2 regions of the Peribacillus sp. CSMR9 genome follow, and region 1 is predicted to be linked to the other one. Evidence: riboswitches for the same ligand, from Rfam matches in the RefSeq annotation. Region 1 holds a riboswitch; the other holds the start of a gene.

Region 1 (4,438 bases):
AAAAAAACTGCGAAATTGGCTTGTGCACCTGAGTGAGGCTGAACATTTGCATATTTGGCACCGAAAAGCTTTGTTAAGCGCTCAATAGCTGCTTGTTCTGCCACATCGACAAATTCACATCCGCCATAATAGCGCTTTCCTGGATAACCTTCTGCATATTTATTTGTCATCACGCTTCCCATGGCCTCCAATACATCAGGGCTAACGAAGTTTTCTGATGCAATCAATTCCAGTGTTTCATGTTGACGTTGTCCTTCCTTCTCAATAGCATCAAAAATGGTAAAATCATTTTGTTGTAAACTCATTTTATTTTCCTCCTAATGTTTTCGCGTAATTCTGAATTTTTACTTAATAACGAATTTCAATATGGTACTAGACAATTAAGTTTCTTTCCCGCTACAGGCCTACTTTTCTATGAAAACTGTTAATAACAGTATGCTTTACACCCTTTTTTGCACGCAAAAAAGGACAGAAAAGGGTCGTAGCGTTCTCTACCCTTCTCTGTCCTTTTACCTGAGAGTTTAGCTCCATCTTTAATAGAGCCTTTCCCCTTTGGTGGCGTAAATGTTTATACGCGCTCTCCAGAGGTGCGTCCATTTGTGGTTCCATCTACCTGAGAGATTTGTTCCAAGGGTCTTTTTGGAACTTGCTCCTTCGGTGGCTTGTCGCTTTGCACTCTCCCACAACTGTCATCCGCTTATTCAATTTGGTACATTTAGAATAGTTGTTGATAATAATTATGTCAAGCATTTTTGAAAGCGCTAACAATAATATTCTGAGATATTTTTTTTAATTTTAATATGATCATCCAGATATCTTAAGCTTTTTATAACGGGCAGATTTTTTACTCACGAGTTGGAAAATATGGAGCGGCAGCTATCTGGACAAACACCGTTAATGGAATCAAAGGGTTTCTTGCTACTTAATTCCCCGCTGCCTCTCTCTGATCCGCCTGATCTACCTGCGTTTTGCGCATCTTATAAATCGCAACCAGCATAATAAACCAAACAGGAGTTACGATTAAGGCAACACGAGTATCGTTCGCAAGTGCAAGAACAACAAGGACGAACGCTAGGAAAGCAAGGATCAAGTAATTGGAAAATGGATAAAGTGGTAATTTAAATTTGTTCATTTTCACTAGATCTGGTCTTGTTTTACGATATTTCAAATGGCTGATGACTGTAATTCCCCAAATAAAAATGAAACATACTGTAGAGATACTTGTAATCAAGGTAAATACTCCTTCAGGCATTAAATAATTCAAAACAACGGAAATTAAAATGACAACCGTTGAAAAGACCAATGCATTGGAAGGTACTTTACGGTCATTAAGTTTTGCAAACGGTACAGGTGCATTTTTATCTTTGGCAAGTGAGTATACCATCCGGCTTGTACTGAAGATTGCACTGTTACATGCCGAAGCCGCCGATGTTAAGACGACAAAATTGATGATACCAGCAGCTCCAGCGATACCTACGGCCACAAATACTTGGACGAATGGGCTTTCCGTTGGGATGATTGCGTTCCACGGATAAACACTCATAATGACAATAAGTGCGCCAATGTAGAAAATTATAATCCGAATAGGAATATTATTGATCGCTTTGGGGATAACTTTTTCTGGATCCTCTGTTTCACCTGCTGTTAGTCCTACAAGTTCAATGCCAACAAACGCAAACACTACCATCTGGAATGAGAGGATAAAACCATTTATTCCATTTGGGAAGATACCTTCGTGACTCCATAGATTCGTGAAACTTGCTGCGCCTGAATCAGTGGAAAAGCCTTTAATAATCATGAAAATACCGATAACAATTAGTGCTAGAATAGCTATGACTTTAATTAATGCGAACCAGAACTCCATTTCGCCAAAAAGTTTTACCGTTGCAAGATTCATAAATAGTAGAATGACAAGTGCAATTAATCCTGGCATCCACTGTGGTACAGAGGGAAACCAGTATTGAGTATAAAGACCAACTGCTGTTAAGTCGGCCATTGCGATTGAAATCCAGCAAAACCAGTAGGTCCAGCCGGTTACAAATGCAGCCATTTTACCTAAATAGTCTCTTACAAAGTCGACAAAGGAATGATAGTGCAAATTAGATAAGAGTAGTTCTCCAAGTGCGCGCATGATTAAAAAGCAAATGACGCCTGTAATCATGTAAGCAATTAAAATGGATGGCCCGGCTAAATGAATAGATTTTCCTGCTCCAAGAAATAATCCCGTTCCGATTGCCCCACCAATAGCGATGAGTTGTACGTGCCTGTTTTTTAGCCCTCTATCTAACTTTTGTTCCTGCATACGAATTCCCACTTTCTACTTTTATAGGATACTTGGATTTTTTCCCAATAAAGAGTCTGTCTTTCAATGAGTGTGAATTATTAGCGTACTGGGAAACTGTCCACCACTGTAAGCGCTTTCTTGGATAGGTACTAGATATAGTGAAATAGATCTACCAACCTTTTTGAAAATATAGCGTTAATTGTACAAATCAAAAGATAGACTCATTTATCACAGACCTTAATGCACCTCCTCTCTTTTTATCTTTCCTAGTAAAAAAAGGACAGAGGAAAGATAGGGATTTTCCTACCTTCCTCTGTCCTTTTACCTGAGAGTTTAACTCCTTCGGTGGCCTATGGCTCTCTTCAGAGACGCGTCCTATTGTAGTCCTTTTACCTGAGAGATTAGTCCCCTGCTTTTTAGGGTTTGCTCCTTCGGTGCTAAACAATGTTTAGTCTCTCCCACAATCATCATCCGCTGATATAAAGTTGTTTTAATAGTTGTATACTATCGGTTTTTAATGGACATTTCAATGGTTATCTGAAAAAACTTTATTTTCTGAAATTTCACCACAGACAATTTTCAACTTTATGAACAGTATATAATTTAGAAGTTATTAGCTACGAAAAATCAAACTTATTAGCTGCTTTTCTATTCGCAAGGAATCCAAACAAGCTTATGTATAAGCGAAACATTTTTGCATTTTTCCGATTGACTATAAGGCTAAATTTTTAAGATAGGAAATTACATAAGTCTATAGTTTTAACATAATTGATGTATGGAAAAAGAGAAAATTCGCGACACGCGAGAATGCTTGCAGCAGTAAAGATTGGTTAGAAGCTTCCTCCCTAAGTTCAGCAGTAGTTGCAGAAGCTTTCTCTTTTGCAACTTCCTCTTTGTCCCCACCACCTGCTATATTAGCAATGATGATAATTGCTAGAACCCATACCCACGACTTCTTTGGTTTCTTTAGTTTGATTTCCTTTTCCTTATCCATTTACCTCTTACCCCCATTTCAGTTTTGCAGACGGACTGTTGTAAACAGAAATAGAATAACATAATTTAGATCAATAAGGTTTATATTTATCATCACGTATTTATTTTCACTTTCTTTGTTAAATCATTATGTATTCGAACCAAATACAAAAAAGGAGGATTTAATAATCCTTTATTTGGAATTTCGCATGTAAGGGAGTTAATGAATACTCCTAAGTAGTATAGTTTACAGTTTTGTCCAGATTAAAAAGAAAAGACCAAGTATTTAGGAGCTGAAACTATAACTTTTGGTATTGAACCACATCTATTTTTTCGGCAAAAAAAACCCAAAGGTAAATAATTATTCTACAATACTTGACGTGTTAACAAAACGATTTTCCATTACTGTTTACCAGCGTCAAACTGGGACTTTAATTTGGTTAGCAGGCACCTTTTAAAACATGTCTATAAAGTATGATCAAATCTATACCTTACCCTGATAAAATAACAGATTATAAGGGCGTGTTTAGATTTATCAAAACACGCCCTTATAAAAATTCAATTGGGGCATTCTTTTATAAAAGGGGATGGTTTATTTGTATTCCCATTCATAAAAATAGGTGAAAATTCGAAGTTATCATTGCCTAAGTTAGCCCCTCCCTCCACCATGCATGAAAGTTTCCCTTCACACGGAGATCCGACTATCAGCTACAACCCATTCTTTAGCCTTTCTCGGTATCAGTTGCTTATTATCAATAGAATTATCTAATACAGCAAAGCAAGTCATCATCTGTACCACGTCTTACAAATATTCTATTCTTTTTCCTAATCTAACTCATAATAACCACAAACAACATATCCTACTGCTTTTGCTGCCACGAGAAGGGCATCTTCATCGATATCAAATTTAGGATTATGATTAAAATAAGGTTTTTCTACTCCTTTATGTGTACAAGCAATGTAAAAGAAGCAGGAAGGAATTTTTTCAGCATAGTAAGCAAAGTCTTCAGATGGCGGCATTGCTGGAAATTCCTTTACTTCTTTAATATCTTTATCATTTGCATTCTTAAGTGACTCAGCAACCTTTCCTGTTAATTCAGGATCATTATATAAAGGTGGATAGTCATTCGTATAAGTTAGATCACATGTTACACCAAATTCTTCTTCAAGTCCTTTTACAAG
Region 2 (4,438 bases), on a different contig from region 1:
GAAATCCACCAAAGTAATGAATGGGCAGATAAATTCCTAAGAATCCTATAATGGCGATCATCATGATATCTTTAATGACTGCTGTCCAGACTGAGCCGTGTATACCGGAAATCATTACATAAATGGTAAGGCCGATTGCCCCCATCCATACCGCCGCAGACATTGAGATTGCACCATAAGATGCCTCTGAGACAATGATCCCCAATCCTTTCAGCTGCACGACGATCACTGGAATCATCGACACCACACCGACAAGCGCAGCCAAAATTCCTAAACTGGGACTCTTATATTTGCTTACAAAAAAATCGGATTGGGACATCAGTTTATTTTCTTTGGCATATTTCCATATTTCAGGAAGGAGCCAATAGGATAATACGTAAGACAAAGTAATGTAAATAAGAACATATAGAGCGGGTGCGCCCTTGCCATAGGCCCAGCCGCTGCCGCCAAGGAAGGAGAAGGTCGTATAGATTTCCCCAGCCATCAGCAGGAAGACGAATATTGCACCAAAACCGCGTCCGCCCACCGTCCATTGTTCCAAGTTCATATCTTTTCCTTTTGAAGAACGAATGCCTAAAAATATCGATAGTAGTAAAAAAGCTAAAATGATTATGAGAGCAATATTCATTCCTGGTCACCTTCCCGATTCCGGGGATCCAGCTTATACATGATGCCCAAGATGGCAGAGGTAAGGACCACCCACATAGCCATCCAGAACATATTGAAAGGCATCCCTAATACATAAGGTTCTATTCTATTAACAAAAGGTAGAAATCCTAGTATGCCTATAAAAGGAACTAGAGTAAGGATATATAGAATCTTCATTAAACAAACCCCTCCGTTTTAAATAAAGTGAAACGTCCAACAATGGGGGTTTTACTTCAGTGCCACTGATGGATGGGTGAACCAAACTGGATGGAAAATTCATACATGACGGATATTCCTTCGTTGATAAGGAACCGATGATAAATATAAGCTTACACTATTTTGATATGAAATTTAATGCAGTTGCTTGATATATTTTTAGCAACAGAGCAGCTGATAAAAGATAAAGCCTTGAATTCTTATAGAGTTCAAGGCTTTATCCTTTTACTATCTTTTTTTCTGATAGTTATATAGTATCACCAAGACCATGAACCAGATTGGCGTCATGAGCAGTGATAGCCGTGTAGCTTCAGCGAATAGCATAACAATAAGGATGAACAGGAATAATCCTAAAATGGCGTAATTGATAAAGGGTGTAAAAGGAGCCCTGAAAGTTGATTCGGCTCTTAGGTCCGGCCGTGTTTTCGAATATTTGATATGTGAGATCAAGATGATGCTCCATACCCATATGAAACAGATGGCACTGATGGTTGTCACAACGGTAAATGCCTGTTCCGGTATCAGTTTGCTTAACAATGCTCCTAGTGATACAACGATTGTTGATGTTAATAAGGCATTGCTAGGAACAGCCTGTTGATTTAATTTTTTCAGTTTAGCAGGGGCTTCTCCATTCCTGCTTAACGTATAGAGTATTCGGCTTGTTGAAAATAAACCGCTGTTGCATGCAGAAGCAGCTGATGTCAAAACGACGAAATTGATGATCCCTGCAGCGACAGGGATGCCGATTAGCGCAAAGACTTCTACAAATGGGCTGCTCGTGGCATCCAGTTGTGTCCAAGGGTTGACACAGAGAATGACGAATATGGCACCTACATAGAAAAGTAAAATCCGGACTGGGATTTTATTGATGGCAGACGGAATGTTCTTTCTCGGGTTCGCCGTTTCTGCTGCTGAAACCCCGACCAATTCGACACCTACAAAGGAGAAGACGACCAGCTGTAAAGACAACAGGAATCCGGAAATTCCATTTGGGAACATGCCTCCATGAGTCCATAGGTTCGTTAGGGAAACCGTTCCCGTATTGGTATTGAAGCCGATGGCCAAGAGAATGATTCCTACGAATATCAAGGTGATGATCGTGATTACTTTTATGATGGCAAACCAGAATTCCAATTCGCCAAATAACTTAACGGTCAATAGGTTCAATCCTAACAGAATGACAAGGCATATTAGAGCCGGTATCCATTGAGGGATATCGAACCAGTATTGTATATAGACACCGACAGCTATGATATCGGCCATTGCGGTCATGATCCAACAGAACCAATATGTCCAACCGGTCACGAAGCCAGCCCATGGGCCGACATATTCGGTTGCGAATTCAGTGAATGAAGTATACCCTGCATTGGATAAGAGCAATTCGCCTAGGGCTCTCATCACAAAAAACAAGGCAATTCCAATTATTAGATAGGAGAAGATGATAGATGGACCTGCCATTTGTATGGCTTTTCCGGATCCTAAAAATAAACCGGTACCAATGGTTCCTCCTATTGCAATAAGTTGTACATGACGATTTTTTAAATCTCTTTTTAATTCCTGTTTAGCCAATTCGTACGCCCCCGTCTTTTATAGTCTTGGTAGTGAATGATTTCAAACCTGCATGGTCTTGGAGAAGGACGTGATTTTTTTACCCAGCTTCCATTTTCCAATGGTTTTCACGAGTGTTGTTTTAAGTCCAATCACAAAGTGGACAATAAAAAAAGAGATTGGATATACCAATCTCTTAAAGGGTTCAGAATAACAATTTATCATTCGTTACTCTTCTGTCCTTTTGCCTGAGATTGTGAATCCTTCGGCGCTGCATCTTGTACAGTCTCTCCAGAAGCTGCTCCTGCTATAGTGTCATCCATAGCATTCATCGCTTGCTTGTATGCGGTTGTGTAAAAATGTCTGTCTGCGGTGATCTTCCACTGCTGAAGCATTCATTATTCTTATAAAATAATATTGGAATTCTATCATCTATTTTTCTGAAGGTCAACAATTTTTTTTGGGAGTTAGCCAGTCTTATAGGAGGTTTATAACACATTGAAATGGTTTTAATTTTTTTAAACGTTCACTTGATTCTACTCTTTTTTTTGTGTAATCACTATTATAAAATACTGATTCACTTTTTTTAAAAAAGGTATTTTAAGATAGGAAAAATCGCCAAGATATATTTGACAACTGTTTTTTTGAAAAATACATTTGTGTTTTTACAGAGTATTTACTATTATAAGATAAGAAAACAAAATTAAAGTGTTATTTATATGATTACGATAAGGCATTTCTAACCACAATAATAAATAGAGTCGATTGGCGGTAAGGATGGAAGAGCATTGCTGCTAATATTGCATCTGGGGGAGTTAATCATGTCAAACAAGGAATTAAAGAGAGGGCTGGAGGCACGTCACATTCAAATGATAGCTTTGGGCGGAACCATTGGGGTCGGGTTATTCATGGGATCGGCGAGCACGATTAAATGGACAGGGCCTTCTGTAATGCTTGCATATGCCATCGCAGGTATATTTATATTTTTCATCATGCGTTCTATGGGGGAGATGCTATATTTAGAACCGACTACGGGTTCTTTTGCATCCTTTGCTAGCAGCTATATACATCCTTTGGCAGGTTATATGACTGCTTGGAGCAATTGGTTTCAATGGGTAATCGTAGGAATGTCCGAAATCATCGCCGTTGGAATGTATATGCAGTATTGGTTCCCGGAGTTACCAGCTTGGATACCAGGTGTGGTCGCCATGATCATCTTGGGGGCAGCCAACCTCATTTCCGTAAAATCTTTCGGGGAATTTGAATTTTGGTTTGCGCTTATAAAAATAATAACGATTGTATTGATGATCATTGCCGGCCTTGGCCTTATTTTCTTTGGAATAGGGAATGGCGGAGACGCAATTGGATTATCGAATCTTTGGGCAAATGGCGGCTTCTTTACTGGAGGCTGGACAGGATTCTTCTTTGCGCTTTCCCTTGTCGTGGCTTCCTATCAAGGCGTTGAGCTCATCGGCATCACGGCCGGAGAAGCGAAGAATCCAACGAAGACCGTAACAAAAGCGATCCAATCAATCATATGGCGCATTTTAATTTTCTATATTGGCGCTATATTCGTCATCGTGACGGTTTATCCATGGGATAAACTAGATGACATCGGAAGTCCATTCGTTTCAACCTTTGCTAAAATCGGTATCACAGCAGCTGCAGGCATCATTAACTTTGTCGTAATCACTGCGGCAATGTCAGGATGCAACAGTGGGATCTTCAGTGCAGGGCGTATGCTTTACACACTGGCATTGAATGGCCAAGCTCCTAAAATCTTTGCAAAAGTATCTAAAAGTGGAGTGCCGGCATATTGTACGATCGCTGTACTATTAGGATTGGGTATCGGGGTTGTCCTGAATTACCTTGCACCGCCGGAATTATTCCTTTATGTGTACAGTGCGAGTGTTTTACCCGGAATGATTCCATGGTTTGTCATACTTATCAGTGAGCTTAAATTCAGAAAGGTAAATGCTGCTGAAATGGAGAAACATCCGTTCAAAATGCCGTTGGCCCCTTACAG

The links. Region 1 has a riboswitch for glycine ahead of N9I19_RS08070 (amino acid permease). Riboswitches for the same ligand answer to the same signal wherever they lie in the genome.
Region 2: linked by a shared signal. The riboswitch ahead of N9I19_RS10620 (amino acid permease) and the one ahead of N9I19_RS08070 (amino acid permease) in region 1 are both predicted to bind glycine.

What each region holds. Positions count from the first base shown of each region.
Region 1 is NZ_JAOPHO010000010.1:57,932-62,369, reverse strand. Features, by position in the region: gene glyA (serine hydroxymethyltransferase) at 1-305, opposite strand, end outside; glycine riboswitch at 492-595, opposite strand; gene N9I19_RS08070 (amino acid permease) at 923-2,302, opposite strand; glycine riboswitch at 2,596-2,652, opposite strand; glycine riboswitch at 2,656-2,755, opposite strand; gene N9I19_RS08065 (hypothetical protein) at 3,036-3,278, opposite strand; gene N9I19_RS08060 (amidohydrolase) at 4,082-4,438, opposite strand, start outside.
Region 2 is NZ_JAOPHO010000017.1:26,603-31,040, forward strand. Features, by position in the region: gene N9I19_RS10610 (sodium:solute symporter family protein) at 1-628, opposite strand, end outside; gene N9I19_RS10615 (DUF3311 domain-containing protein) at 625-825, opposite strand; gene N9I19_RS10620 (amino acid permease) at 1,093-2,433, opposite strand; glycine riboswitch at 2,639-2,717, opposite strand; gene N9I19_RS10625 (amino acid permease) at 3,234-4,438, shown strand, end outside.